4 regions of the Kosakonia calanthes genome follow, and region 3 is predicted to be linked to each of the others. Evidence: predicted binding sites of a transcription regulator. Region 3 holds the regulator's gene; each other region holds the start of a gene.
What was found. The regulator CRP, encoded in region 3, controls carbon source genes, mostly activating them, when cyclic AMP is high. The targets are predictions, from matches to a motif close to ATGTGANNNNNNTCACAT.
Positions count from the first base shown of each region.

Region 1: the regulator CRP is predicted to act here: its motif matches at 3,143-3,160, upstream of ydfZ (putative selenium delivery protein YdfZ).
Region 2: the regulator CRP is predicted to act here: its motif matches at 5,381-5,398, upstream of garD (galactarate dehydratase).
Region 4: the regulator CRP is predicted to act here: its motif matches at 6,226-6,243, upstream of msrB (peptide-methionine (R)-S-oxide reductase MsrB).

Region 1 covers NZ_CP151800.1:2,567,171-2,574,973, reverse strand. The annotation lists gene AAEY27_RS12000 (MFS transporter) at 1-1,171, shown strand, start outside; gene AAEY27_RS11995 (mannitol dehydrogenase family protein) at 1,336-2,799, shown strand; gene ydfZ (putative selenium delivery protein YdfZ) at 2,839-3,042, opposite strand; gene AAEY27_RS11985 (GntR family transcriptional regulator) at 3,208-3,894, opposite strand; gene ydfG (bifunctional NADP-dependent 3-hydroxy acid dehydrogenase/3-hydroxypropionate dehydrogenase YdfG) at 3,985-4,734, opposite strand; gene dcp (peptidyl-dipeptidase Dcp) at 4,921-6,966, shown strand; gene AAEY27_RS11970 (hypothetical protein) at 7,391-7,609, shown strand; gene AAEY27_RS11965 (hypothetical protein) at 7,658-7,803, shown strand, end outside.
Region 2 covers NZ_CP151800.1:647,136-654,938, reverse strand. The annotation lists RNA gene rnpB (RNase P RNA component class A) at 400-778, opposite strand; gene garK (glycerate 2-kinase) at 811-1,956, opposite strand; gene garR (2-hydroxy-3-oxopropionate reductase) at 2,056-2,946, opposite strand; gene garL (2-dehydro-3-deoxyglucarate aldolase) at 2,978-3,748, opposite strand; gene AAEY27_RS02965 (MFS transporter) at 3,774-5,108, opposite strand; gene garD (galactarate dehydratase) at 5,531-7,102, shown strand; gene AAEY27_RS02955 (DeoR family transcriptional regulator) at 7,158-7,803, opposite strand, start outside.
Region 3 covers NZ_CP151800.1:457,487-465,289, forward strand. The annotation lists gene AAEY27_RS01920 (YccS/YhfK family putative transporter) at 1-1,038, opposite strand, end outside; gene crp (cAMP-activated global transcriptional regulator CRP) at 1,087-1,719, opposite strand; gene AAEY27_RS01930 (OsmC family protein) at 2,032-2,436, shown strand; gene AAEY27_RS01935 (phosphoribulokinase) at 2,464-3,333, opposite strand; gene AAEY27_RS01940 (YheU family protein) at 3,387-3,605, opposite strand; gene AAEY27_RS01945 (hydrolase) at 3,602-4,621, opposite strand; gene mdcA (malonate decarboxylase subunit alpha) at 4,890-6,545, shown strand; gene AAEY27_RS01955 (triphosphoribosyl-dephospho-CoA synthase) at 6,545-7,402, shown strand; gene mdcC (malonate decarboxylase acyl carrier protein) at 7,412-7,711, shown strand; gene AAEY27_RS01965 (biotin-independent malonate decarboxylase subunit beta) at 7,704-7,803, shown strand, end outside.
Region 4 covers NZ_CP151800.1:2,746,382-2,754,184, forward strand. The annotation lists gene phoC (acid phosphatase PhoC) at 172-918, shown strand; gene AAEY27_RS12880 (NAD(P)H nitroreductase) at 982-1,533, opposite strand; gene sppA (signal peptide peptidase SppA) at 1,696-3,549, shown strand; gene ansA (asparaginase) at 3,613-4,629, shown strand; gene pncA (bifunctional nicotinamidase/pyrazinamidase) at 4,640-5,281, shown strand; gene AAEY27_RS12900 (YeaC family protein) at 5,380-5,655, opposite strand; gene msrB (peptide-methionine (R)-S-oxide reductase MsrB) at 5,694-6,107, opposite strand; gene gapA (glyceraldehyde-3-phosphate dehydrogenase) at 6,451-7,446, shown strand; gene AAEY27_RS12915 (D-hexose-6-phosphate mutarotase) at 7,523-7,803, shown strand, end outside.

The sequences.
Region 1 (7,803 bases), 2.1 Mb from region 3:
GCGCATTATCGGCGCGTTTGTCTTCGGTAAAATGGGTGACCGTATTGGGCGTAAAAAAGTGCTGTTTATCACCATCACCATGATGGGGATCTGTACCACGCTGATTGGCGTTTTACCGACTTACGCGCAAATTGGCATTTTCGCACCGGTGCTGCTGGTGACATTGCGCATCATCCAGGGGCTGGGCGCGGGCGCGGAAATTTCCGGTGCCGGCACCATGCTGGCGGAATACGCCCCGAAAGGAAAACGCGGCATTATCTCTTCGCTGGTGGCGATGGGCACCAACTGCGGCACGCTGAGCGCCACGGCCATCTGGGCGATTATGTTTTTCGCGCTCGACCGTGAAGAACTGCTCGCCTGGGGCTGGCGCGTACCGTTTATCGCCAGCGTCGTGGTGATGCTGTTCGCCATCTGGCTGCGTCTGAACCTGAAAGAGAGCCCGGTGTTTGAGCAGGTTCACGAAGGTGTGCACGCACCGGCGAAAATCGATCAAGCTGAAACCGGTCTCGGTGCGATGTTCAGCAGTAAAACGTTCTGGCTGGCAACCGGGCTGCGTTTTGGGCAGGCGGGTAACTCCGGGCTGATCCAGACCTTCCTGGCCGGTTATTTGGTCCAGACGCTGTTGTTTGAAAAGCGCATTCCCACCGATGCGTTGATGATTAGCTCGATTATCGGTTTCCTCACCATTCCGCTACTGGGCTGGCTGTCGGATAAAATCGGCCGCCGTTTGCCGTACATCTGTTTGTGTATTTCGGCGATTATCCTCGCGTACCCGATGATGGCGATCATTGTGGATAAAACCTACTCGCCTGGCGTCATTATGCTGTCGATTATCGTTATCCATAACTTTGCCGTGCTGGGGCTGTTCGCGCTGGAAAATATCACCATGGCGGAGATGTTTGGTTCCCGTAATCGCTTTACGCGCATGGCGATTTCCAAAGAGGCGGGCGGTCTGGTTGCGGTAGGTTTCGGCCCGGTGCTGGCGGGGATCTTCTGTAATATGACCGGCTCCTGGTGGCCGATTGTGGTGATGCTGATTGTCTACTCGCTGATTGGCCTGCTTTCTGCTGTGCTGATGCCGGAAGTCCGCGATCGCGATTTGAACATTCTGCAAGACGCTGCCGAACCCCGCGAAGCGGCGCAACCAGTAGGCTCGCGTACCTACATCTGATTCCTCTTTGCGTGTTAAAAGCGGTGAAGCCTAAGGGGAATCTGACACATTTGGTTACCATTCTAGTTGGTGTAGTCCGCAAATCCTGTCGCAAATCATAGTCTGGTTTGCGGCAGTCCTTAATCTATTGAACCACTGTTTCACTTAATAAGAAGAGTCCCACCATGGAAAACAGGCTGTTAACGGCGAAAGCCACGTTACCCAGTTATGATCGTAACAAACTGGTTCCCCGCATTGTGCATCTTGGTTTCGGCGCGTTTCACCGCGCACATCAGTCGGTCTATGCCGATATCCTTGCCGCAGAACACGGCAGCGATTGGGGTTATTGCGAGGTCAACCTGATTGGCGGCGAGCAACAAATTGCCGATTTGAAACAGCAGGATAATCTCTACACCGTGGCAGAAATGTCTGCCGATGCGTGGACCGCTCGCGTGGTCGGCGTGGCAAAACGTGCGCTGCACGCGCAGGTTGATGGCCTGGAAACCGTGCTGGACGCTATGTGCGAGCCGCAGGTCGCGATCGTTTCACTGACGATCACCGAAAAAGGGTACTGCCATTCACCGGCGACCGGCGAATTGATGCTCGATCACCCATTAATCGTTGGCGATTTGCAAAACCCGCATCAGCCAAAATCGGCTGCCGGTGTGGTAGTGGAAGCGCTGGCGCGCCGTAAAGCCGCTGGTTTACCGGCTTTCAGCGTGATGTCCTGCGATAACATGCCGGAAAACGGCCATGTCACCCGCAATGTGGTGTGCGCTTACGCGCGCGCGGTGAATGGGGATCTGGCGGACTGGATCGAAGTTAATGTCACTTTCCCGTCAACCATGGTCGATCGCATCGTTCCGGCAGTCACGGAAGATACCCTGAATAAAATTGAACAACTGACCGGCGTTCGCGACCCGGCCGGCGTGGCCTGTGAGCCGTTCCGCCAGTGGGTGATTGAAGATAACTTTGTCGCCGGACGCCCGGCGTGGGAAAAAGCGGGCGCGGAGCTGGTCAAAGATGTGGTGCCGTTTGAAGAGATGAAACTGCGTATGCTGAATGGCAGCCACTCCTTCCTCGCTTATCTTGGCTACCTTGCGGGTTACCAGCACATCAACGACTGCATGGAAGATGACAATTACCGCCGCGCCGCGCATGCACTGATGCTGCAAGAACAAGCGCCGACTCTGAAAGTGCAGGGCGTGGATCTGGCGCATTACGCCGATCTGCTGATCGCGCGTTACAGCAACACCGCACTGCGCCATCGTACCTGGCAAATCGCCATGGATGGGAGCCAGAAGCTGCCGCAACGTATGCTTGATTCTGTGCGCTGGCATCTGGTGCACAACAGTGATTTCTCGCTGTTGTCATTAGGTATTGCTGGCTGGATGCGTTACGTTGGCGGCGTGGATGAGCAAGGCCAGGCCATCGAAGTGTGCGATCCGCTGCTTTCCGTTATTCAAAAAACGGTAAAAGAGAGCGCGGAAGGCGAAGCGCGCGTTCAGGCGTTGCTGGGAATTGATGCTATTTTCGGGCGTGAATTGCCGAAAGAGGCGAAGTTTGTTGCGCAGGTGCAAAAAGCGTATCAAACATTGCTGGAGAAAGGGGCGAAAGCGACAGTGGCTCAGTACGCTGCCGCGCTGTAACGCAAACGAAGAATGCCGCCTCGGCGGCATTCTCACCACTCAGTGCAGGCCCAGGCGAATCAGTTCAACCGGTTCAAATTTGCCTTCACATCCTTCAACTTCCACCGTTTTGCTGCGGCGCACTTTTTCAGCGCTCAATCCATCGGCATGAATTGCCACGATTTTGCCAGTGCGGCCTGAGCCGTTGATCATCACGCGGGAACCGATGGTAATAGCGTTACGGTTTCGATCATAAGTCATCATGGTGGTTTCTCCTTGTTAATATCCGCAAAGCGAAATGGGGCAGAAGATGTCCCCAAAACGGACGCTCTATAAATACGCCCCTGAGATGATGAGTTTTTGTTTTTGATCAAGGTCACACTTTTTTGCGACAAAAAAATGTGACCGGAAGGGAGAAAAAGGCGGGATTTACTCTTCGCTAAACCAGTCGCGATTCTCCTGACGAATGGTTTTCACCGACTCGCTGATCTCCTGCAAATGCAGTGTCATGGCGTTCACCACCGCGTCGGCATCGCGTTTTTCCAGCGCATCGAAGATATCCTGATGTTGACGCAGCAGCATTTCCGGCGGCGAAACATGGTCGAGGCTCATATAGCGCACGCGGTCAATGGTGGCTTTGATGTTTTCGATGGTATCCCACGCTAACTGGCAGTCGGCGATCAGCGCCAGCTTCTGGTGAAAATTGTCATCCAGCTCAAAAAAGTCATTCAGCTGTTTGCGCTCAATGGCAATGCGTTGCTGATGGAGGTTTTGCTCAAGCTGATAACAGGCGCTGTCATCAATCATCATGGCGGCGCGGCGGGCAACGGCGCACTCAATCGCCTGGCGAACAAAGCAGCCATTACGCACTTGAGTGAGGGAGATTTTATTCACGTAGCTTCCGCGCTGTGGGCGGATTTGAATCAGGCCGTTTTCAGCCAGTTTAATAAAGGCTTCCCGCACCGGCTGGCGCGAAACGTCAAAACGCACCGACACCTCTTTTTCCGACAACGGCGTACCTGGTGGGATCAGGCAGTGCACAATATCCCGCCGTAAGATGCGGTAAATTTGTTGATTTACGGGTTGTGTAGGGTTGAGTTGCGTTTCAGCGGCCATTCGCTCTTACTTTCCAAAGGGTTAACCCGGCTACCATACCATTTATTTTACCTGTATCCCAGACCCTGCCCGCAGGCCGGGCAGGAAAAATTAACCCTGACGATGAACGCTCAGGCCAGCGTAAGTCTGGCTAACCGGCATCATTTCAAGCGTATTGATATTGACGTGTTTCGGCAGCGTGGAAACCCACCAAACCGCTTCGGTCACATCTTCCGCACTCAGCGCGGTGGTGTTCTCGTAAGTCTTATCCGCTTTGGCGTCATCGCCTTTAAAGCGCACGTTAGAGAACTCAGTGCCGCCAACAAGACCCGGCTCAATGTTGGTCACACGAACTGCGGTACCGCTCAGATCGGTGCGCAGGTTCAGGCTGAATTGGCGCACAAACGCTTTGCTCGCGCCATAAACGTTGCCGCCCGCGTAAGGCCAGCTGCCCGCCGTAGAACCGATATTAATGATATGGCCGCGATTGCGTTCCACCATGCCTGGCAGTACGGCGCGCGTCATATACACCAGACCTTTATTATTGGTGTCGATCATGGTTTCCCAATCGTCGACGTTCGCTTTATGCGCCGGTTCCATACCCAGCGCCAGCCCGGCGTTATTCACCAGCACGTCGATACCGCGCCAATCCGCCGGAAGGGAGGTGATGAACGCTTCAATGGCGGCGCGATTACGGACATCCAACTGTGCCGTGTACAGGTTGTCGCCCAGCTCGTCTTTCAGCTCCTGCAAACGCTCCTGACGGCGGCCTGTGGCAATCACCTTATGACCGTTTTGAATAAAGCGGCGCGTAATGCCTTCGCCAAAACCCGCAGTCGCCCCGGTAACGAGAATAATCATGTCATTGTTCCTCAACGCTTTTTGTGATTTCGTAACATAACATGCACCGCTATGAAGCGGTAACACAAGTTGTGTCGCTTTACAGTGTGGCAAAAAATACGCGCTTATGCGCAGATGCGAGAAATGATTGCGATGCGCCCGGTGGATGCCTACTCTGAGGAGACTCACCGCATTCAGGAGCGAAATATGTCGGTCACCAATCCCTTCTTTACAGCAAGCTCTCTGCCTTATCAGGCTCCGCCTTTTGACGCCATCCAGCAGGAGCATTACCGCCCGGCATTTGACGAAGGTGTGCGGCAAAAGCGTGCCGAGATAGCCGCCATTACTCACAACAATGCGGCAGCGGATTTTGCTAACACTTACCTTGCGCTGGAGCAGAGCGGCGAATTGCTCACCCATGTCACCAGCGTTTTCTTCGCCATGACCTCCGCCCACACCAATGATTTTTTGCAGCAGTTGGATGAAGCGTTTTCCACCGAACTGGCGGAGCTGGCGAACGATATTTACCTTAATGATGCGCTATTCGCCCGGGTCGAAACGGTGTGGATAGACCGCCAGGCGCTGGGGCTGGACGCCGAATCGCTGCGCCTTGTTGACGTCATTTATCAGCGTTTTGTGCTGGCAGGCGCAACGCTGAGCGCGCAGGACAAAATGACGCTAAAAGCGTTGAATACCGAAGCGGCGACGCTGACCAGCCAGTTCAACCAGCGTCTGCTGGCGGCCGATAAAGCGGGCGGGCTGGTGGTGGATTATGCGCACCAGCTTGATGGCTTACGTGCGGAAGACATTGCCACAGCGGCCGACGCCGCGAAGGCCAAAGGGCTGGAAAACCGCTGGCTGCTGCCCCTGCTTAACACCACGCAGCAACCCGCATTGGCGGCGTTACGCGATCGCCAGACCCGTGAAAACCTGTTCAACGCGGGCTGGCTGCGTACGCAGCGGGGGGATGCCAATGACACGCGCGCGCTGGTGTTACGGTTGGTGCAGCTACGTGCTCAGCAAGCGAAGCTGCTTGGTTTCGCCGATTTCGCCAGTTGGAAAATTGCCGATCAAATGGCGGGAACGCCGCAGACTGCGCTGACCTTTATGCGCAATATCGCACCCGCTGCGCGGGCTCGCGCCGAACGCGAACTGGCGGATATCCAGCAGGTTATCGACACCCAACAAGGCGGCTTTACCGCACAAGCCTGGGACTGGGCGTATTACGCCGAGCAGGTGCGGCTGGCGAAATACGCGCTGGATGAGTCGCAAATCAAACCTTATTTTGCACTGGACACGGTGTTAACCGAAGGGGTGTTCTGGACAGCAAGCCAGCTGTTTGGCATCCGCTTTACCGAACGTTTCGATATTCCGGCGTACCACCCGGATGTTCGCGTGTGGGAAATTTTCGATGCTGACGATCGCGGGTTAGCGCTGTTTTACGGGGATTTCTTCGCCCGTGATTCGAAAAGCGGCGGCGCCTGGATGGGCAATTTTATTGAACAATCGACGCTGAACGGCACGCAACCGGTCATCTATAACGTCTGCAACTATCAGAAACCGGCAAACGGCCAGGCGGCGCTGCTGTCATGGGATGAGGTGATCACGCTGTTCCACGAGTTTGGTCATACGCTGCATGGGCTGTTCGCCAGCCAGCGTTACGCCAGCCTTTCCGGCACCAACACGCCGCGCGATTTTGTAGAGTTCCCTTCGCAAATTAACGAGCACTGGGCCAGCCAGCCGCAGGTCTTTACCCGTTATGCCCGCCATCACCAGAGCGGCGAGGCAATGCCAGACGACCTGCGTGAGAAAATGCTGCGCGCCACACAATTTAATAAAGGTTATGACATGACCGAATTGCTGAGCGCCGCGCTGCTGGATATGAACTGGCACGCGCTGGAAGACGGCGCCGGCATAACCGATGTGGACAGCTTTGAAGCGCAGGCCATCCGCAACGAAAATCTCGACCTCGCCGCGGTGCCGCCGCGCTATCGCAGCAGTTATTTCGCGCATATTTTTGGCGGGGGTTACGCGGCGGGTTATTACGCCTATTTATGGACGCAAATGCTGGCCGATGACGGTTATCAGTGGTTTGTCGAGCAGGGCGGTTTAACCCGAGAAAACGGCCAGAAATTTCGTGATGCAATTTTGTCGCGCGGTAACAGCGAAGACCTGGCAAACCTCTATCGGCAATGGCGCGGCCACGATCCGCTTATCGAGTCGATGCTGAAAAACCGGGGATTAAGCGAATAATTGACAGGCGTTATGCTTTAAAAAGTTACATAACCTGTAAGGGCATTGACCTGATTATATTCGGGAAATACCGTTAAACATGGTGATGAATCCCCCTACGCGGCGGGGCTACCAGTCATACCTTTTTGGGGTAAAAGCGAGTCTTGCGGGCTGGCGCAAGCTCACCGGGAGGCACCCGGCATCACCGTAAATTCCACAGCCAGAGGCGGGCTTTTTGCCAGTCTCTGGTTTTTTGCCGCCTCAAATTAACCACACAATTGTTAAAGTGTGGGCCACTTCACGTTTCCCGGCGTAGCGTTATCCCTCTCATTAAGCCAAATTAAAGGACCTGATTTTCGCGCTTAACATTCCGTGGCATTGAGCAGGCATTGAGAAAGTGGCTGTGTTAATGTCGAAAACTATTAAAGCAACTGAGGTAACCGACATGACCAAAAATGTAGTGGTAATACGCGCCGGTGGTAAGGTTGAAAATGTGACCGTGGAAGACAGTGCAAAATCGGTCACCTTCAAAAATGAGCAGAGCTCGTTTCTCGAAATCCCAATCGAACCTTGGGAGTTAGACGGAGAAACCTTCCTCGTTGCCCGATTTTCGGACCTGGTAAGCCAGCAGGAAACCGAACAAGCCATCCGGAAATTCTACTGATCAGCGACCGCCTGCGGGCGGTTTTTTACGCCAGTACGGGAGGTGTTAATGGAAAGTGAACGTGAAGCATCAGAGGCTATTACGCCGACCATCAGTACTCAGGACAGCGCGTTATCGCATCTCGTCTCCTGCGCCAATTTGGGAGCGGGGATGGTGGTCACGCTGGTTGTTGGCGGCCAGGTCGTTGCGGGTGA
Region 2 (7,803 bases), 190 kb from region 3:
TTTCGCCGTAGGCCTGATAAGCGCAGCGCCATCAGGCGGCTTAACGACTGGCGGCGGCAGGTTTGCAGGCTCCGCGTAGGCCTGATAAGCGTAGCGTCATCAGGCGGCTTAGCGACTGGTGGCGGCAGGTTTGCAGGCTCCGCGTAGGCCTGATAAGCGTAGCGCCATCAGGCGGTTTTGCGGCTGGCTGTTTTGCCGGATGGCGGCTACGCCTTATCCGGCCTACAGGTTCACAGGCCTACAAAAGCAAAACGCCCGCAGGATTTCTCCTGCAGGCGTCTTTAAGAGTCGAAACTGACCGATAAGCCGCGTTCTTTTCATAGAAAGAGGAGTGGACAGGCATTCAACCCAGCATAAAAGCAAAACGCCCGCAGGATTTCTCCTGCGGACGTCTTTAAGAGTCGAAACTGACCGATAAGCCGGGTTCTGTCGTGGACAGTCATTCATCTAGGCCAGCAATCGCTCACTGGCTCAAGCAGCCTACCCGGGTTCAGTACGGGCCGTACCTTGTGAACCCCTATTTGGCCTTGCTCCGGGTGGAGTTTACCGTGCCGCGAACTGTTGCCAGACGCGCGGTGCGCTCTTACCGCACCCTTTCACCCTTACCTGATCCCACTTGCGCGGGCCATCGGCGGTTTGCTCTCTGTTGCACTGGTCGTAGGCTTGCGCCTCCCAGGCGTTACCTGGCACCCTGCCCTATGGAGCCCGGACTTTCCTCCCCTCCGCCTGTCTCCCCCGAAGGGGACGACGACGAAGCGGCGACTGTCTGGTCAGCTTCGGCGCGCAGTATAGAGGGTTTGCTTGCGCCTGTCACCCTTCCGTCAACATTCCAACTTGCAATGTCGCGGCAATATTTCGCGAAGCGCGATAAATATTATCGAACGCCCCGCGAAACGCCTCTTCCAGCGTGCTGATACTGGTCAACACGCTGAATACCGCGTCAATACCATACTGATGCACCACACCGACATCACTGGTCAAACTGCCCGCAATCCCAATCACCGGCTTGTGATATTTCTTGGCGACATGCGCCACGCCAACCGGCACTTTGCCGTGAATACTCTGGCTGTCGATGCGGCCTTCGCCGGTCACCACCAACGTACAATCGTGAATATGCTCTTCGAGGTTCAGCGCCTGCGTGACAATCTCAATGCCGCTGCGCAATTCCGCGCCGAGAAATGCCATTAACGCCGCGCCCATGCCGCCTGCCGCACCGGATCCCGGCACGTTTTTCACATCGACGCGCAGATCTTTTTTGATCACGTCCGCGAAATGCCCGAGGTTGCGATCCAGTTCGACAATCAACGCTTCGGTCGCGCCCTTCTGCGGGCCAAAAATACGTGATGCGCCCTGCTCACCAATGAGCGGGTTGGTAACATCGCAAGCAACGCGAATGGCGCAGTTTTTCAAACGCGGATCCAGCCCGGAAATATCAATGCTGTTCAGGCTCATCAGGCTGCCGCCGCCGTAGCCAATTTCCGTACCGTTGGCATCGGTCAATTTAGCGCCCAGCGCTTGAACCATACCCGCGCCGCCGTCGTTGGTCGCACTGCCGCCGATACCAATAATGATGTTCGTTGCCCCTTGTTCCAGCGCGTGCAGAATAAGTTCCCCGGTGCCGCGCGAAGTGGTAATCAAAGGGTTGCGTAATTCAGGTGGGACGAGCGCCAGCCCGCTGGCCGCCGCCATTTCAATAAATGCGGTTGCCCCATCGCCAGACATTCCCCAGCAGGCATCAACGTCCTCGCCCAGCGGGCCAGTGACGCTGGCGGTCTGCACAGTCCCTTTCGTGGCGGCTACCATGGCTTCAACTGTACCTTCACCGCCGTCCGCGACCGGAACTGACACGTATTGAGCATCGGGAAAAATTTCCCGAAATCCTTTTTCTATCGCCTGCGCTACTTCCGTAGCAGACAGGCTTTCTTTGTAAGAGTCTGGGGCGATTACGATTTTCATAGTTGTGAGCCTGACCAAGCCGCGCACTTCACCCTTCAGACCCACTGCGGCCTGAAGAGGTGGACGTCTAAAAACCAGGGCGCGTTCACGCCCTTTCTATTAACGAGTAACTTCGATTTTCGTCAGTTTCTCGTAGTAGCACGCAATGGCGCTGTGGTCGGCGTTACCCAGACCGTCAGCACGCAGCGCTTGCATCATTTCCATCACGGCGGCGGTCAGCGGCAATTGAGCGCCCACACCATGCGAAGTATCCAGCGCGTTAGCGAGATCTTTGATATGCAGGTCGATGCGGAAACCCGGTTTGAAGTTGCGATCCATCACCATCGGCGCTTTCGCTTCCAACACGGTGCTACCCGCAAGACCGCCACGGATCGCCTGGAACACCAGATCCGGGTTTACGCCCGCTTTGGTTGCCAGCGTCAACGCTTCAGACATGGCGGCAATGTTCAGCGCCACAATCACCTGGTTTGCCAGTTTGGTCACGTTGCCCGCGCCGATATCACCGGTGTGAACAACAGAACCGGCCATAGCTTTCATCAGGTCGTAGTATTTGTCGAAAGTCGCTTTGTCGCCGCCAACCATCACTGACAGCGTGCCGTCGATCGCTTTCGGTTCGCCGCCGCTTACCGGCGCATCCAGCATTTCAACGCCTTTCGCTTTCAGCGCTTCGCTGATTTCACGGCTTGCCAGCGGGGCGATGGAGCTCATGTCGATCAGCACAGTACCGGCTTTCGCGCCTTCAATAATGCCGCCTTCGCCCAGCGCCACTTCTTTCACGTGCGGGGAGTTTGGCAGCATGGTGATGATGACATCGCACTGCTCGGCAACGGCTTTCGCGCTGGTCGCGGTTTCCGCGCCTGCGGCGATCACTTCGGCAACCGCGTCCAGATTACGGTCCACGACCACCAGTGAGTAACCGGCTTTAATGAGGTTTTTACTCATTGGTTTACCCATGATACCCAGGCCAATGAAACCAACTTTCATCGTCATAATGCGTCTCTCTCTTTAAATGGTGGTTTGATTATTTCTTAAAGGTGTCGGCCAGTTTCTGCGTCGCCGAACGGAACACGCCCAAATCGCTGCCAACCGCAACGACCGTCGCGCCCCATTCCAGATAGCGACGGGCGTCAGCTTCAACCGGCGCCAGGATGCCGCTCGGTTTGTTGTGCGCTTTGGCGCGCGCAAAAATGTGCTGAATGGTGCGCTGAACTTCCGGGTGCGCCGCATTGCCGATATAACCCAGCGTGGCCGCCAGATCGCTCGGGCCGACAAACACGCCGTCGACGCCATCGGTCGCCAGAATAGCGTCGAGGTTATCGACACCGGCCTGGCTTTCGATCTGCACCAAAATGGAGATATTGGCGTTGGACTGGCGGAAGTAATCCGGCACGGTGCCGAACATATTGGCGCGGTGAGAAACAGAAACACCGCGAATACCTTCCGGCGGATAACGGGTCGCCGCAACGGCGTTTACCGCTTCTTCTTCGGTTTCGACAAACGGAATCAGGAAGTTATAGAAACCGATGTCCAGCAGGCGTTTGATCACAACCGGATCATTGGTCGGCACGCGCACAACCGGCGCACTGACGCTGCCTTTTAACGCCATTAATTGCGGTACAAAAGTGAGCACGTCGTTAGGGGCGTGTTCGCCATCAAGAAGCAGCCAGTCAAAGCCTGCCAGGCCCAGAACTTCAGTGCTGATATGACTACCCAGCGCAGACCAACAACCGATTTGAATCTGTTGGGCCGCCAGCGCGGCCTTGAATTTGTTTGGGAAGATATCGTTATTCATCTTTTGTACCTTAATGTGTTGTTGCTTATTTCTTCAGTTCCATACGTTTGATGTCGCCAACCACGAACAGGTAGCAGACCATCATCATGAGCGCTGAACAGCCGACGAACACCAACGCACCGTTGAAAGAATGCAACTCTTTAACCATGTATCCGATGACCAGCGGCGTCACGATAGAAGCCACGTTACCAAATACGTTGAATACACCGCCGCACAGGCCAACGATCTCTTTTGGCGCTACGTCGGAGATAACTGGCCAACCCAGTGCGCCAAAACCTTTACCAAAGAACGCCAACGCCATCAGCGCGACAACCAGGACGGTGCTGTCGGTGTAGTTACACAGGATGATGCTGGAAGCCAGTAACATCCCGACGACGATCGGCACTTTACGCGCAACGGTCAGGGTTGAGCCACGTTGAATCAGATAATCAGAGAACAGACCGCCCAGCACCCCACCGGCAAAACCGCACAGCGCCGGGATCGAGGCGACAAAGCCCACTTTCAATATCGACATGCCCTTTTCCTGCACCAGATAAATCGGGAACCATGTCAGGAAGAACCAGGTAATGGTGTTCAGGAAGTACTGACCGAAGAACACGCCGAGCATCATGCGGTTGCACAGCAACTGCTTGATGTAATCCATTTTCGGACCGGCTTTTTTGCCGTCGTCGGTTTTTTTGTGGTCCATATCGACAACCGCGCCGTTCTTCTCAATGTACTCCAGCTCTTCGCGGGTCATACGAGGATGATCGGTTGGGTTGTGGACGAATTTCACCCAGGCGAAGGTCAGCACAAAACCGATTACGCCCATGACGGTAAACACATGCTCCCAGCCCCAAGCGTAAGTCAACCAGCCCAGCAGCGGCGAGAACAGCGCCAGTGAGAAGTACTGCGCAGAGTTAAAAATCGCTGACGCGGTACCGCGCTCTTTCGCCGGGAACCACGCCGCCACAATGCGGGCGTTCGCCGGAAATGAAGGCGCTTCAGAGAAGCCCAACATAAAGCGCATGAAAAACATTGAAATCCCGGCATATGCTATCGGGAAGAAGTCGACAAAACCTTGCAAAAAGGTAAAGAGCGACCAGAAAAACAGGCTGTAGGTGTACACTTTTTTCGATCCGAAACGGTCGAGCAACCAACCGCCAGGGATTTGCATCAGCAGGTAAGCCCAGCCGAATGCCGAAAAGATGTAACCCATTGATACAGAATCAAGTTGCAGCTCTTTCGCGACATCGGTCCCGGCAATAGAAAGCGTTGCCCGGTCTGCGTAGTTAACTGCGGTTACAATAAATATAATGAGCAGAATTAAATAACGGGTGGGTAAAGCCCGTTTTGTTTCGACGGTTTGTTCAATAGCCATTTTTAATTTCCTCAGGCACCGCTAACTTTAAAATATAATTATTGTGATGGTTATTATCTGATTTTATTTAAGCACTCGGAACTCAATTCAGATAATGGATACTTCGATTTTATTAGCCCTCAGTATAATCAGCACGAAGAAGTCATACACTGTTGGCTTGCTCAATTTTCACATTATCGGGAAAGATTATTTTGAGCATATGCACATAAGCCTGGGCGCTGATGCACAGATCTTGCATTACACGGCCCCGCCAGACGGGGCATCACAATAATAAGTGATTTAGATCACATTTTAATATTTGAACTCCTGACATTCTTATTTCCAACAACCAAGATTTTTCTTTCTGATATTAATTACAGAATAAAGAATAGTTCCTCTTTTTTGAGTAATGCATCGTACAGTTAGCTGGAGATTACTTGACAATGTCCGACATCAAAATAAGACAGCAATCGCCTGGGGCGTTTTATATTAAAGTTCACGACACTGATAATGTCGCGATTATCGTTAACGACAATGGCTTAAAAGCGGGAACGCGTTTCCCGGACGGTCTCGAGCTGATTGAGCATATTCCGCAGGGCCACAAAGTTGCGCTGGTGGATATTCCTCATCATGGCGAAATCGTGCGTTATGGCGAAGTCATTGGCTACGCCGTTCGCGATATCCCACGCGGTAGCTGGATTGATGAATCTACCGTCGAGCTGCCAAAAGCGCCGCCGCTGAACACCCTTCCGCTGGCGACGAAAGTGCCTGAACCGTTGCCGCCGCTGGAAGGCTACACCTTCGAAGGCTACCGTAACGCGGACGGCAGCGTCGGCACCAAAAACCTGCTCGGCCTGACCACCAGCGTGCACTGCGTGGCGGGCGTAGTGGATTATGTGGTGAAGATTATCGAGCGCGACCTGCTGCCGAAATACCCGAACGTAGACGGCGTAGTCGGTCTGAACCACTTATATGGTTGCGGCGTGGCGATTAACGCACCGGCCGCAGTTATCCCGATTAGGACTATTCACAACATTTCGCTGAACCCGAACTTCGGCGGTGAAGTGATGGTGATCGGTCTCGGCTGTGAAAAACTGCAACCGGAACGCCTGTTGCAAGGCACCGACGATGTACAAGCCATTCCGGTGGACAGCGCCAGTATCGTGCGTTTGCAGGATGAACAGCATGTCGGTTTCCGCTCAATGGTGGATGATATTCTGCAAGTCGCGGAGCGTCACCTGGCGAAGCTGAACCAGCGTAAACGCGAAACCTGCCCGGCGTCTGAACTGGTGGTCGGCATGCAGTGCGGCGGCAGCGATGCGTTCTCCGGCGTGACGGCCAACCCGGCAGTGGGTTATGCCTCTGACCTGCTGATCCGCTGCGGCGGCACGGTGATGTTCTCGGAAGTGACCGAAGTGCGCGATGCCATTCATCTGTTGACGCCGCGCGCAATCAACGAAGAAGTCGGCAAACGCCTGCTGGAAGAGATGGCCTGGTACGATAATTATTTGGACATGGGCAAAACCGACCGCAGCGCCAATCCGTCTCCGGGGAACAAAAAAGGCGGCCTGGCCAACGTGGTCGAAAAAGCGCTGGGCTCAATTGCGAAATCCGGTAAAAGCGCCATTTCCGAAGTGCTTTCGCCGGGACAACGCCCGACAAAACGCGGACTGATTTACGCGGCGACACCCGCAAGCGACTTCGTGTGTGGCACACAGCAGGTCGCTTCCGGCATCACCGTTCAGGTGTTCACCACCGGTCGCGGTACGCCGTATGGCCTGGTCGCCGTGCCGGTTATCAAAATGGCGACGCGCACTGAGCTGGCAAACCGCTGGTATGACTTAATGGATATCAACGCGGGCACCATCGCAACCGGCGAAGAGACTATCGAGGATGTGGGCTGGAAGCTGTTCCACTTCATTCTTGATGTTGCCAGTGGTCGCAAGAAAACCTTCTCGGATCAATGGGGTTTGCACAACCAACTGGCTGTGTTCAACCCGGCTCCAGTGACCTGATTTTAATAAAAAAGTGTAAACCTCACGTTAAGCATGGCTCCGGCCATGCTTTTTTTTATTGCTTCACCAGCAGTACATCGATACCGCTTTTCTGCAATCCGTGCAGGCTTTCCGCCGGGATACCTTCATCCGTGATGATCATATCGATACGCTGCGTGTCGATGATTTTGTGCAAACTCAACCGGTTAAATTTGCTGGAATCTGTCACGACAATAATGCGCTCTGCCACTTCACACATGCGTCGATTCAGCCGCGCCTCGTCTTCGTTATGCGTACTGACACCGCGTTCAAGATCGATGGCATCAACGCCGAGAAAGAGAATGTCGAAATGGTAATTCTGCAGCGACTGCTCCGCCTGATCGCCATAGAAGGACTGTGATTGACGGCGCAGATGCCCCCCGGTCATCAGTAACTCGACCCCTTCGGCGTCAAACAAAGCATTCGCGACATTCATACCATTCGTCATGGCGATCACCTCCTGGTGATGCTTCATCATGCGCGCAATTTCATATGTCGTGGTTCCCGAATCGAGAATAACGCGGTGCCCCGGTTTAATCATTTCAGCCGCCGCCAGCGCAATCCCCCGTTTCAGGCCCGTATTGAGCGCACTTTTGTCTTCAACTGAATGTTCGGTCGCCGGTGTGTTGCCGTCACAAATAAGCGCCCCGCCATAGGCACGCACGGCAATGCCCTGTTTTTCC
Region 3 (7,803 bases):
ACGGCGCTGCTTCTCGGCCATCAGATCGCGAATATAGAGCGGGCGCTGCGTACGCAGTACGCGGGCGATACGGCTGAAATGCCAGGCGCAAAACTGCCCGACCGGGTTGTCCGGGTGCTGACGGGCGATTTTTTCCAGCGCGCCGATTTGTTTCTCCATGGTGAAACGCGTCGGGTAGCGGTGATAAAGAATGTCATCCGCCAGCACGCGCAGGCGAGCGGCGACGGTTTGCGCATTCCAGCGAATAACCTGCTCGGCGTGGGTTTGCTCGACCAGTTTTTGCACTTCAGCAGGCTGATGCAAACTGACGGAGATATGCTCCTGCAAATCCAGCGCAACCTGAAAGACGCGCAGCAGGCGTTTGTAATCATTGTTTTTATTGGCCGCCAGCATGTGCAACTGCTGGTAGCACTGGCTTATTAAATCTACCGCTTTTTGCTGGCGGGCCAGCAGCGGCGGCAAGGCTTTTTCTGGGTCTGCGTGCTGGGTCAGCAGGCTATATTTTGCCTCGCAATAATCGGCCAGTTGCCGGTAGAGCAAACTGAGCGATTCGCGCAACGGCTGCTCGCGCCACATCCAAAACCAGAACCAGTTAAACAGCCCGTACCAGAGCGTACCCAGCGCGTAAATCAGTAGCGGCTCCCACACCGGCATATTCCCGGCGAGGCTCAACGTAAAGATAGAGGCAATCAGCGAGGCCGGTAATAAACGCCCATGCAGCGCGCTGATTTCCCCCGTTACGCCGAGCAGCAACGTCAGCACGGTCAGGATCAACGGCAAGGGAAAATCGTCGGCAAGCAGTAGTTGAACGGCCAGGCTACAGCCCGCAAACAGCGAGCCGCCAATAATCAGGCGTTTGAAAAAACGTTTGTGGGGTGTATCAAGACCGGCAATGTTGCAGCAGGCGGGAACGAGGGAGAACAGCAGACCTTGTTGTAAATGGCCGACCAGCAAACCAATCGCCACAGGCAAACACAACACCAGCGTTTGTCGCAGTGCGTAGTTGATCTCGGGGTGATAAATCAGCCTGCGCCACATGGGGAAAGAAAAACGGCGCACCGGATAAGCGATGCGCCGTTTTGCAGATTAACGTGTTCCGTAGACGACGATGGTTTTGCCGTGGGCGGAGATCAGGTTTTGATCTTCAAGCATTTTCAGAATGCGACCGACTGTTTCACGGGAGCAACCGACGATCTGACCAATTTCCTGACGCGTAATTTTAATTTGCATGCCGTCAGGGTGGGTCATTGCGTCCGGCTGTTTCGCCAGATTCAACAGCGTTTGCGCAATGCGGCCTGTAACGTCCAGGAACGCCAGGTTGCCGACTTTCTCCGAAGTCACCTGCAGGCGACGCGCCATTTGCGCGGAGAGACGCATCAGAATATCCGGGTTAACCTGGATCAACTGACGGAATTTTTTGTAGGAAATTTCGGCTACTTCACAGGCGGTCTTGGCGCGTACCCAGGCACTGCGCTCCTGACCTTCTTCGAACAGGCCCAGTTCACCGATAAAATCGCCCTGGTTGAGGTAAGAGAGGATCATCTCTTTACCTTCTTCATCCTTGATGAGCACTGCCACTGAGCCTTTGACGATGTAATACAACGTTTCCGCTTTTTCACCTTGGTGAATAAGCGTGCTCTTCGACGGGTACTTATGAATATGGCAATGAGACAAGAACCATTCGAGAGTCGGGTCTGTTTGCGGTTTGCCAAGCACCATGCGCGGTTATCCTCTGTTATAAGCTGGCTCCAGAAGCCGGGCGTAAGGGAACCCTGTTTCTGGGGTTGCAATCAAAGCTTCCCAAATCCCGGGAAGTGGACCGTCAGCGTCATCTGCGGCCTCTAATGTATGATGTCCTTTGCGTACATGCGTAACGTCAATGTATCTCTGTAGCATCCAGACTGTTTTAGCATAGCTTTTAACGCCTGTCTCCTGGTGTCTCGCTTCAGCATGACGCAGGTCGCCTTCCGTTGCGGCTTTTCTTATGTGCGCGTAATCTGTAAAGAAAATTGCAACTCCGGAGTGATGAAAATGCAGGCACGTGTGAAATGGGTTGAAGGGTTAACGTTCCTTGGTGAGTCCGCTTCTGGTCACCAAATTCTGATGGACGGCAACTCTGGCGACAAAGCGCCAAGCCCAATGGAAATGGTTCTGATGGCCGCAGGCGGGTGCAGCGCAATCGACGTGGTGTCGATCCTGCAAAAAGGGCGTCATAACGTCACCGACTGCGAAGTGAAACTGACCTCAGAGCGCCGTGAAGAAGCGCCGCGCCTGTTTACCCATATTAATCTGCACTTCGTCGTCACCGGTAACGCATTGAAAGATGCCGCCGTTTCTCGCGCGGTTGATCTGTCGGCAGAGAAATATTGCTCTGTGGCGCTGATGCTGGAAAAAGCGGTGAATATCACCCACTCCTACGAAGTGATCGAAGCCTGATTACGCAGCCCGGCGGCGCAGTCCGGGCTATATAATCTTTTTCCCTTCCATCAGCCGTTGTACCAGCGGCGTCATGATCAGTTCCATCGCCAACCCCATTTTGCCGCCTGGCACCACCAGCGTATCCATATGCGAGATGAATGAACCTTGCAACATTGCGAGCAACCACGGGTAGTCGATCCCTTCTAAATTGCGGAAGTGAATAACAACAAAGCTTTCATCCAGTGAAGGAATGCCTTTCGCGGCAAACGGGTTGGAGGTATCAACCGTCGGCACGCGCTGAAAGTTGATATGGGTGCGCGAAAACTGCGGCGTAATAAAGTTGATGTAGTCTTCCATCGACCGCACCACGGAATCCATCACCGCTTCACGGGAGTGTCCGCGCTCGCTGGTGTCGCGAATGAGTTTCTGGATCCACTCAAGGTTAACGATCGGCACCACGCCGACCAGCAAATCGACATAGCGCGCAACGTCATGCTGCGGTGTCACCACGCCGCCGTGCAGCCCTTCATAAAACAGCACATCGGTCGGTTCCGGCAACGGTTGCCAGGGCGTAAAAGTGCCCGGCACCTGGTTCCAGGGGACGGCTTCATCGTAAGTGTGCAGGTATTTGCGCGCCTGGCCCTGGCCGGTTTGGCCGTAGTCGCTAAAGGTTTGTTCTAACAGGCCAAAGTCATTGGCTTCCGGGCCAAAGTAGCTAATATGCCGGCCAAGATCGCGGGCCTTGCGGATAGCCATATCCATTTCCGGGCGGGTGTAGCGATGGAAGCTGTCGCCTTCCACTTCCGCCGCGTGCATGTTGAGTTGGGCGAAAATTTTACGAAAGGCGAGGCTGGTGGTGGTGGTTCCCGCGCCGCTGGAGCCTGTAACGGCGATAACCGGATGTTTGGCGGACATAGCTACTCCCTGAATCAACGATTATTTTCAGTATCAAAGCCGCCCGCACCCTGTCATTCGTGGAACTGCCCGCGCGGCATAATGTTCACCGTTTCGTGCAGTTCCGACCACACCAGCACGGCTTCGCCGTGTTGCAGTTGCCGTTTAACGTCGGCGACCTTTTGTTCAAGCGAACGCTCATGTTCACCATAATCGGTGCCTTCGCGCAAGACAAAGCTCTCAATCAGGTTGTCCAGCGTCTGCGCGTCAAGTTCTTGCCACGGAATAATCATGATGCTCCCAAATAGGCGGATAACCAGTCCGGGATGCGCTTCTCCAGCCACATTTCCGGGTGACGGAGTGTTCCGCCGACAAAACCAACGTGACCACCGTGTTCTGTCAGTTGATATTCAATATTCGTGGGTAAATGGCTGGCATCCGGGATCACGTTATGATCCATAAACGGATCGTCTTTGGCGTGGATAATCAGCGTCGGTTTGCGGATAAGCGGCAGCTGCGGCATGGCGCTACAGCGGCGATAGTAATCCAGCGCGTCGGCAAAACCGTGGATTTTCGCCGTGATCATGTCATCAAACTCCCGAATTCGCCGCACCTTTCGCAGCGCCGGCAGCGTGGTTGGCAAAGAACCGGGGTAGGCCCTTAATTTGCGCGCGGCATTGGCTTTCAACAAGTTCAGCAAATAGCGCTGATAAACGCGCGAAAAGCCCTTTTCCATATGATAACTACAGGCTTCCAGCATCAGCGGCGCCGAGACAATCACTGCCGCATCGACAGGCAAACTGTCATCCGCTTTCGCCAGCAAGCAGCCGAGCATATTGCCGCCCAGCGAGTAACCCACGGCGGCGGTCGGTACCGGGCCGAACTCTTCGCGCAACCAGTGCAAAAACCAGGTGCCATCCTCAGTTTCACCGGAGTGATAAATCCGACTCAGGCGGTTTGGTATGCCGCTGCACCCGCGAAAATGCATCACCACGCCCAGCCAGCCGCGCTGTTTTGCCGCATGGATCAGGCCATGTGCGTAAGGGCTGTGCAGGCTGCCTTCCAGACCATGAAACACCACAAGGCGCGGTTTATGGCGGGCTTGATACGGCTCTTCGCTCCACGCGAGATCAACAAAATCCCCGTCTGGCAGTTCAAGGCGCTGCCACCAGGGTTCGAATTGCAAACGGCGGCGAATCAATCGCGGCAGCATGGTTTGTAGATGCGGATTGCTCGCACCCCGCATCGGCTGGAAATAGTGTGAAACGCCTTGATCTTCAAGGAGATTCGCAGGGGTAATTTCTGCCATTTCGTCTTCTAATCTCTGTAAACCGGCGAACATTATACGTGCGAATAATTGAGCCGTTTAATAATTTGCGGCTCCTGTATAGGTTAAAAGCGCCCCATAAAGCTTTTCTTACCTGCCTAAACTGATCTGCATCACAAATTGTCACTTTGATTATTACTCTCAGGCTAATGATTTAGCCAGCACCTTAATTGATGCATTTCTCACCGGAGCGCAGACTACGTTCAGTGTTAAGCAAGTCAAAATGATGAGCTGAATCAGGAGGTTAATAATGTTATCTGGGCAAAAGCCAGCACAGGTATGGAACACGCGGCGTAGCGAGAAACAGCGTCGCCTGGCGTCCATTCCCGTGCAAGGCAAGGTACTGCCGACCGGCGATCTTGTCGCCATGCTGGAAAAACTGATCGCTCCGGGCGACCGCGTTGTACTGGAAGGGAACAACCAAAAACAGGCTGATTTCCTCTCGCGCATGCTGGCCGAAGTGAACCCGCAGAAAGTGCACGACCTGCACATGATCATGCCAAGCGTCGGGCGTAGCGAACATCTTGATATTTTTGAGAAAGGTATCGCCCGCAAACTCGATTTCTCCTTCTCCGGCACGCAAAGCCTGCGCATTTCGCAACTGCTGGAAGATGGGCAACTGGAAATCGGCGCAATCCACACTTACATCGAACTTTACGCCCGCCTGTACGTTGACCTGTGCCCGAATGTGGCGCTGATTGCTGGTTACAAAGCAGACCGCAAAGGCAACCTGTACACCGGACCAAGTACTGAAGACACGCCCGCGCTGGTGGAAGCCGCCGCGTTTCGCGACGGGATCGTCATTGCGCAGGTCAACGAACTGGTTGACGACGAATGCGATCTGCCGCGCGTGGATATCCCCGGTTCGTGGATCGACTATGTGGTGGTTGCTGACAAACCGTTCTTCATCGAGCCGCTGTTCACCCGTGACCCGCGCCTGATCAAGCAAGAACACATCCTGATGGCGATGATGGCGATTAAAGGCATCTACGCGGAACATCAGGTGCAGTCGCTCAACCACGGTATTGGTTTTAACACTGCCGCTATCGAACTGCTGCTGCCAACCTACGGCGAACAGCTCGGCCTGAAAGGCAAAATCTGCAAACACTGGACGCTGAACCCGCATCCAACGCTGATCCCGGCAATTGAAAGCGGCTGGGTCGAAAGCGTGCACTGTTTCGGCGGTGAACTGGGGATGGAAGAGTACATCCGCGCCCGCCCTGACGTGTTCTTTACCGGTGCCGATGGTTCGATGCGCTCCAACCGCGCGTTCTGCCAGTTAGCCGGTCAATACGCCGTGGATATGTTTATCGGTTCGACCTTGCAGATTGATGGCGATGCCAACTCCTCAACCGTTACCCGTGGACGCCTGGCCGGTTTCGGCGGCGCGCCAAATATGGGCCATGACCCGCACGGTCGTCGCCACGCAACACCGGCCTGGCTGAACATGATCACCGAACCTAACCCAATGGAACGCGGAAAAAAACTGGTTGTGCAGATGGTCGAAACCTTCCAGGCCGGCGCCAAACCGACTTTCGTGGAAAGCCTCGACGCGGTGGAAGTGGCGAAAACCTCCGGCATGCCGCTGGCGCCGGTCATGATCTACGGCGATGACGTCACACACGTGCTGACCGAAGAGGGGATTGCTTACCTCTATCGCGCTGAAAGCATGGAAGAGCGCCGTGCGATGGTCGCTGCGGTTGCCGGTATCACCGATATCGGTCTGGGCGTTGACGCCAAACGCGTCGCGCAACTGCGCCAAAGCGGCAAAGTGGTCTACCCGGAAGATATGGGCATTCGCCGCACTGATGCCACGCGCTCACTGTTAGCAGCCAGCAGCGTCGCTGACCTGGTGGAATGGTCCGGCGGTCTTTACAACCCACCTGCGAAATTCCGGAGCTGGTAATGAAACTTCTGCCACGGATTGAAGCTGAAGGCGGTGCCGAATGGCTGGCGCGAGCCGCCACACAGTGTCTGATTGACGAAGCACGATTAAGCCCGAAGCCCGGTCTGGTGGACAGCCGGGGGAGTGGTGCGCACCACGATTTAACGCTCGATCTGATGGAGCGTTCCGCGCACAGCCTGACCCCCACGTTTCAGGCGCTGGCGCAACAAAGCTGGCTGCGGCCAGCGGATGTCGCGCTCAGACAAACCATAGGGCGTCTTGGTCGGGACGGCGAACAGCAGATGATGGCGGCCACCAATGGCGTGAATACCCATCGCGGCGCGATTTGGGCGCTCGGATTGCTGGTTAGCGCGGTGGCCATGTCAGGCGGCAGCGACTCGGCAGAGACCATTACCGCCACCGCCGCACGGCTGGCGCAGTTGCCGGATGACGCGGCGCCAAAAGTTTTCAGCAAAGGCCTTCGCGCCACGCACCGCTACCGGGTGCCGGGCGCGCGTGAAGAAGCCCAGCAGGCGTTTCCGCACATCATGAAACTGGCCCTGCCGCAATTGCAGCAAAGCCGCCAGCACGGCAGCGATGAAACCGAAGCGCGGCTAGATGCGCTGATGGCCATCATGACCTCGCTGAGCGATACCTGCGTGTTATCCCGCGCGGGCATGGAAGGACTGGAGACGATGCGCCACGGCGCAAGCGCGGTGCTGCAAGCCGGTGGTGTTGCGCATCCGAACGGGCAGCGGGCGCTTGCTGAACTGGACAGAAAAATGCTGGCGCTGAACGCCTCGCCGGGTGGCGCGGCCGATTTACTCGCCGCCACGCTGTTTCTCGATCGCGTTACGACGCCTTATTTAGCGAATTAAGAGGAAGTTATGGAACACATTACGATAACCGTGCCTGCCGGCCGCGCATTACGCGGCAAAGCGCTGGCGGGCGTTGTGGGCTCCGGGGATATGGAGGTGTTATTCACCGCCGACCAGGGGCAAACATTGACGATTGATATCACCACCTCCGTGGATAACAGCCGTGGACGTTGGGAAGCGCTGTTCAACCGGTTAAGTGTGGTCAGCACGCTGCCTGCGGGCCAGCTTGTGATCCACGATTTCGGCGCAACGCCCGGTGTGGCGCGTATCCGTATCGAACAGGTTTTCGAGGAGGTGAGCTATGCGTGACGATCGCAGTTTTATCGAACTTAAAGCGCGTCAACGCGCCCAAACGCTGCTGGATGAAGGCAGCTACCGCGAACTGTTAGATCCGTTCGAGG
Region 4 (7,803 bases), 2.3 Mb from region 3:
TAAGCGAACGAAACACCCATCACTGGCGGTTATATTTCTGTGCGTTGGTCCGACAAACACTCCTTTCGGATAATTTGCGACTCACCGCAATGTAATCATGACGTATTTATGACAGGAATATGACAGCAGCCAATCATGGCTACGGACGCCATAACACTTTAAGGAAACTCCATGAAAAAACGCCTCATCGCATTTTGTGTTGCCAGCTTGCTCTCCACGGGCGCTTTTGCCCTTGTCCCGGCCGGGAATGACGCCACCACCAAACCGGATCTCTACTACCTGAAAAACGCTCAGGCCATTGATAGCCTGGCGCTGCTGCCGCCTCCACCGGAAGTGGGCAGCATCGCGTTTTTGAATGATCAGGCGATGTATGAGCAGGGCCGCATGTTGCGTAATACCGAACGTGGCAAGCAGGCCGCCGAAGACGCCAACCTGAGCAGCGGCGGTGTGGCGAATGCGTTCTCCAGCGCGTTTGGTACGCCGATCACCGAGAAAGACGCGCCGCAATTGCACAAACTGCTAACCAATATGATTGAGGATGCGGGCGATCTGGCGACGCGCGGCGCAAAACAGAAATACATGCGCATTCGTCCGTTCGCCTTTTATGGCGTACCAACCTGCAATACCAAAGAGCAGGATGAACTGGCGAAAAACGGTTCCTATCCGTCAGGCCACACGTCCATCGGCTGGGCCACCGCGCTGGTGCTGGCAGAAATCAATCCGCAGCGTCAGGATCAGATCCTCAAACGTGGTTTCGATCTCGGCCAAAGCCGGGTGATTTGCGGCTACCACTGGCAGAGCGACGTGGACGCCGCGCGCATTGTGGGCTCTGCTGTGGTTGCCACGCTGCATACCAATCCTGCGTTCCAGCAGCAATTGCAGAAAGCGAAAGACGAGTTCGCCGCACGGCATAAATAATCTGAGGGATAAGACAACGTCGCCATCCGGTGAATGACCCGATGGCGGCGTTGAATGTCGATATCAGAAACGTGTCACGAACGGCGCGATATCCGGCACGGTGACGGTGGTGGACGCTTTCAACTGCGGCGTGCCGAGGTAAAGGAAACCGACGATTTGGTCCTGCTCGCGGCAGTTGAAGGCCTGGCGGACAGCCGGGGAATTGGTCAGCGGGCCAGTGCGCCAGATGCCGTTAAATCCTTGCGCCAGCGCGGCCATCTGCATCGCCATCACCGCGCAACCTGCGGAGAGCAACTGTTCCCATTGTGGAACTTTGTGGTGTTCTTCGCATTTCGCCACCACGGTGATGATCAGCGGCGCGCGAAACGGCGAGGTCCGCGCTTTCTCAATCCCTTTCTCATCCTGACCGGCAGCGATAGCAGCTTGCTCCAGCGCCTGGCTAAAACGTTCGCGCCCTTCCCCCTCGATCACGAAAAAATGCCACGGCTGCAAGGTACCATGGTCCGGCGCACGCATGCCGGCATGCAAAATGTTATCCAGTTGTTCTCCTGCCGGAGCCGGATCGGCCAGGCGGGAAGCACTTCGGCGGTTGACGAGCAGTTCAAGTGCGTCCATTAGTTAACCTCCTGTATTGGAATTTGTTCATAAAATTAACACGGGCGTAGAAATTGTTACAGCGCCGGAGCCGATTCCTGCTGACAAGTGACGGCGGGGTAATTAGGATAACCACACTTTGCCGCTCGGGCAGCGGTGGGCGTTAACTACCAGGGAGAATACATGCGAACCCTTTGGCGTATTATTGCCGGTTTTTTTAAGTGGAGCTGGCGATTGCTGAACTTCATCCGCAATCTGGTGCTAAATCTGTTCTTTATCCTGCTGGTGCTGGTTGTGGCCGGTGTATGGATGCAATTGAGCGACGGAAAAGCCGAACACAACAGTCGCGGCGCGCTGCTGCTGGATATTTCCGGTGTGGTTGTCGATAAAACCTCCACCAGCGGCCGTTTGGGCGTGCTGGGTCGCCAACTGTTTGGCGCCAGTTCTGACCGCTTACAGGAAAACTCACTGTTCGACATCGTCGAAACCATTCGCCAGGCGCAGGCCGATCGCAATATCACTGGGATTGTGATGGATCTGAAAAACTTCGCCGGGGCCGATCAACCGTCAATGCAGTACATCGGCAAAGCGTTGCGCGAGTTCCGCGACAGCGGCAAACCGGTATATGCCGTGGGCGATAACTACAGCCAGGGCCAGTATTACCTTGCCAGCTTCGCCAATAAAATTTGGCTGTCGCCGCAGGGCGTGGTCGATCTACACGGCTTTGCGACCAATGGTTTGTATTACAAAGCGCTGCTCGACAAGCTGAAAGTCACCACCCATGTGTTCCGCGTCGGGACGTACAAATCCGCCGTTGAACCGTTTATCCGCGATGATATGTCCCCGGCCGCGCGCGATGCGGACAGCCGCTGGATTGGCGAGCTGTGGCAAAACTACCTTAATACCGTCGCCGCTAACCGCCAGATCACCGCCCAGCAAGTCTTCCCTGGCGCACAAGCGATGCTCGATGGCCTGCGCAAAGTGGACGGCGACACCGCCAAATATGCGCTGGATAACAAGCTGGTCGATGAGCTTGGCTCCGCCGCAGATGCTGAAAAAGCGATGGTGAAACAGTTTGGCTGGAGCAACGAAGACAAAAACTTCCGCGCCATCAGTTTCTATGATTATCAGACCAAGAAACCGAGCGATGTCGGCGGCACTGTCGCGGTGATCTTCGCCAACGGCGCGATTATGGACGGCGAAGAAACGCCGGGGAATGTGGGCGGCGATACCACCGCCGCGCAGATCCGCGATGCGCGTCTTGACGATAAAGTGAAAGCCATTGTGCTGCGCGTCAACAGCCCTGGCGGCAGTGTCAGCGCGTCGGAAATCATCCGCTCCGAACTGGCGGCGGCCAGAGCGGCAGGCAAACCGGTTGTGGTATCAATGGGTGGCATGGCGGCATCCGGCGGTTACTGGATCTCCACACCGGCTAACTACATCGTCGCCAATGCCGGCACATTGACCGGTTCAATTGGTATTTTCGGCGTGATCAATACGCTGGAAAACAGCCTTGATAGCATCGGCGTGCATACCGATGGCGTTGCAACGTCGCCGCTGGCGGATGTCAGCATGACCAAAGCGCTGCCAACGGAAGTGCAGCAAATGATGCAACTGAGCATTGAAAACGGCTACAAACGCTTTATCACGTTGGTCGCGCAGTCTCGCAATAGCACGCCGGAGCAAGTAGATAAGATTGCCCAGGGCCATGTCTGGACCGGGCAGGATGCGAAAACTAACGGTCTGGTCGATGCGCTGGGTGATTTCGACGATGCCGTAACAAAAGCGGCGGAACTTGCGAAGCTGAAACAGTGGCATATCGATTATTACGAAGAAGAACCGAGCTTATTTGACCGTGTAATGGACAGCATGACTGGTTCGGTGCAAGCGATGTTGCCGCAGGCGTTGCAGGCTTATCTGCCTGCTCCGCTGGCGAGCGCGGCGCAGGAAGTAAAAGCCGAAACCGACAAACTGGCGGTGTTTAACGATCCACAAAATCGTTACGCACTATGCCTGAATTGCGCCAATATCCGCTAACATCATCATTACGTATCCCCTCCACCGGAGGGGATTTTTTTGATTAAGCCAGAACACAACACCATGCAAAAGAAATCCATTTACGTTGCCTACACCGGCGGTACCATCGGTATGCAGCGCTCAGAACACGGCTATGTGCCGGTTTCCGGTCATCTGCAACGCCAGTTGGCGCTGATGCCAGAGTTCCATCGTCCGGAGATGCCTGACTTCACCATTCACGAATACGCGCCGTTGATGGACTCGTCGGATATGACGCCAGAAGACTGGCAGCACATCGCCGATGATGTGAAAGCGCATTACGATGAGTACGACGGGTTTGTGATTCTGCACGGCACTGACACCATGGCGTACACCGCGTCCGCGCTCTCGTTTATGCTGGAAAACCTTGGCAAACCGGTGATTGTGACCGGCTCGCAAATCCCCCTCGCCGAACTGCGTTCTGATGGGCAGATTAACCTGCTCAATGCGCTGTATGTGGCGGCGAATTTCCCGATTAACGAAGTCACGCTGTTCTTCAACAATCGCCTGTATCGCGGCAACCGCACCACTAAAGCGCACGCCGATGGTTTCGATGCGTTTGCTTCGCCGAATCTTGCGCCGCTGCTGGAAGCCGGTATTCATATTCGCCGCCTCGCTACGCCGCCTGCACCGCATACGGTGGGCGAACTGATCGTGCACCCAATCACACCGCAGCCGATTGGCGTGGTGACTATCTATCCGGGGATTTCCGCCGATGTGGTACGCAACTTCTTGCGCCAGCCGGTAAAAGCGTTGATTTTGCGCTCGTATGGTGTGGGGAATGCGCCGCAAAACGGCGAGTTTCTCAAAGAGTTACAGGAAGCCAGTTCGCGCGGCATCGTCGTTGTCAACCTGACGCAGTGTATGTCCGGCAAAGTGAATATGGGCGGTTATGCCACCGGTAACGCCCTCGCCCACGCCGGTGTGATTGGCGGCGCGGATATGACGGTCGAAGCGACGCTGACTAAACTTCATTACCTGTTAAGCCAGAATCTTGATGCGAACGCCATTCGCAGTGCGATGACGCAAAACCTGCGCGGCGAACTGACGCCGGATGAATGAGGAAACGCACATGAAACAACGTGCCCTGCTGCTGGTTGATATTCAAAATGATTTTTGCGCGGGCGGCGCGCTGGCTGTCGCTGAGGGCGACAGCACTGTTGATGTCGCCAATACCCTGATTGCGTGGTGTAAAACGCGCGGAGAAGCCGTGCTGGCAAGCCAGGACTGGCACCCGGCGAATCACGGCAGCTTCGCCAGCCAGCATGGTGTCGCACCGTTTGTCATCGGCGAGCTGGACGGCTTGGCGCAGACCTTTTGGCCGAATCACTGCATACAAAATAGTGAAGGCGCGCAGTTGCATCCGCTACTGAATCAACAAGCTATCGACGCGGTTTTTCACAAAGGCGAAAACCCGCGGATAGACAGCTACAGCGCGTTTTTTGATAACGACCATCGGCAGGAAACCGCGCTGAACGGTTGGTTGCAGCAGCATGGCGTTCGGGAGTTAATGGTGATGGGTTTAGCCACCGATTATTGTGTGAAATTCACCGTACTTGACGCGTTGCAGTTGGGCTACGAGGTCAATGTGGTTACTGATGGTTGCCGCGGTGTCAACCTGCACGCGCAGGACAGCGCGCAAGCGTTTATGGAGATGGCCGCCGCAGGCGCTACGCTGTATACGCTGGCGGACTGGCTGGAAACGCAGGTGTAGTCGCAAGAATTGCCGGATGGCGCTGACGCTTATCCGGCCTACAAAACCGTAGGCCTGATAAGGCGAAGCCGCCATCAGGCTCATTTACGGCTCTATGATTATGATTTAAACGTCGCAATCGGTTTTGGCGTGATGCCAAAATCTTCCTTCAACTGCTGTTTACTCTTCATCACCATCTGGCCGTTGGTGTCGATGGTCATATGCTGCGCCTGCTCGTTATTGCGCGCCTGCCACAACATCACCAATTGCAAGCTGTTCTCTTTTTGCTCTGCCGTCAGCGCCACGCCATCTGGCCATTTTCCTAATTCAACCGCAGTTGCCAGACGCTGGTAAATTTCCGGCGTCATGCTGTTAACGATTTGATCAAGATTCATCTTACTCAACTCCATGGAATAATAGCTGAATCGATTTTTCAACCGCGAGTCTGATCGCCGTTTTCATCATCAGTGAAGCTCAGAGAGGCGGAATTGACGCAATAACGCTCACCGGTCGGTTGCGGGCCGTCGGGGAAAACATGTCCGAGATGCGCATCGCAGTTCCCGCAGCGGATTTCAACGCGCTGCATGCCATGAGAATAATCGTTGATATAACGGATCGCGTCTTCGCCAACCGGCTCGAAAAAGCTCGGCCATCCGCAGCCAGAATCATACTTCGTTTGTGAATGGAACAGTGCGGCATCACACACCAGGCAGTGGTAAACGCCATCACGCTTGTTGTGCAGCAGACGCCCGGTGAAAGGCGGTTCCGTGCCGTGATTCTGTGTCACGTAAAACTGCATTTCGGTCAGATCTTTTTTCAGGTCGTCTTCAGAGGAATTATTCGCCATTTGCTCACGTCTCGCGGTAAAAATTCGACAACTTATCAGCCTGATTCTAACAAAACATTAACACGCAGGGAGGAACTTTTGTTCTAAACTTAATAGTTGCGGTTAACCCGCTGGGGAATTGTGATGCGTCTCACATTTTTATCCTGCCCGACCTTTAAAATTCCGGGCGGCGCCCCGATATGGGGAGCATGCTCAAAAGGAAAGTGAGACTTATCAGTCGGACAATGGATATGCGTAGGATTGATTTGTCGCAATGATTGACACGATTCCGCTTGACGCTGCGTAAGGTTTTTGTAATTTTACAGCCAACCTTTTATTCACTAACAAATAGCTGGTGGAATATATGACTATCAAAGTAGGTATCAACGGTTTTGGCCGTATCGGTCGCATTGTTTTCCGTGCTGCTCAGGAACGTTCTGACATCGAAATCGTTGGTATCAACGATCTGTTAGACGCTGATTACATGGCGTACATGCTGAAGTATGACTCCACTCACGGCCGTTTCAACGGTACCGTAGAAGTGAAAGACGGCCACCTGGTTGTTAACGGCAAAACCATCCGTGTTACTGCTGAGAAAGACCCGGCTAACCTGAAATGGAACGAAATCGGTGTTGACGTTGTTGCTGAAGCTACCGGTATCTTCCTGACCGACGAAACCGCTCGTAAGCACATCACCGCTGGCGCGAAAAAAGTGGTTCTGACTGGTCCGTCCAAAGACAACACCCCGATGTTCGTGCGTGGCGCTAACTTCGAAAAATATGCTGGCCAGGACATCGTTTCCAACGCTTCCTGCACCACCAACTGCCTGGCTCCGCTGGCTAAAGTTATCAACGACAACTTCGGTATCATCGAAGGTCTGATGACCACTGTTCACGCAACCACCGCTACTCAGAAAACCGTTGATGGCCCGTCTCACAAAGACTGGCGCGGCGGCCGCGGCGCAGCTCAGAACATCATCCCGTCCTCTACCGGTGCAGCTAAAGCTGTAGGTAAAGTACTGCCGGAACTGAACGGCAAACTGACTGGTATGGCGTTCCGCGTTCCGACTCCGAACGTATCTGTTGTTGACCTGACCGTACGTCTGGAAAAAGCAGCGTCCTACGAAGAGATCAAGAAAGCCATCAAAGCCGCTTCTGAAGGCGCGATGAAAGGCGTTCTGGGTTACACCGAAGACGACGTTGTTTCTACCGATTTCAACGGTGAAGTTTGCACTTCCGTGTTCGATGCTAAAGCAGGTATCGCACTGAACGACAACTTCGTGAAACTGGTTTCCTGGTACGACAACGAAACGGGTTACTCCAACAAAGTTCTGGACCTGATCGCTCACATCTCCAAATAAGTTGAGATGAGAACATGATCTATAAGAGCGACTTCGGTCGCTCTTTTTTTTGTTTTGAAGACAGAGGATTGCGTTAATGATTAAGAAAATTTTTGCACTTCCGGTAGTCGAACAAATTACTCCCACACTCTCCCGCCGCAAACTGGATGAGCTGGATCTGCTGGTCGTTGACCATCCGCAGGTTAAAGCGTCATTCGCTTTCCAGGGCGCGCACCTGCTCTCCTGGAAACCGCAGGGTGAAGAAGAGGTTCTGTGGCTCAGCGGCAATACGCCGTTTAAAGACGGTGTCGCGCTGCGCGGCGGCGTGCCGGTTTGCTGGCCGTGGTTTGGCCCGGCGAAACAGCAAGGCCTGCCGGC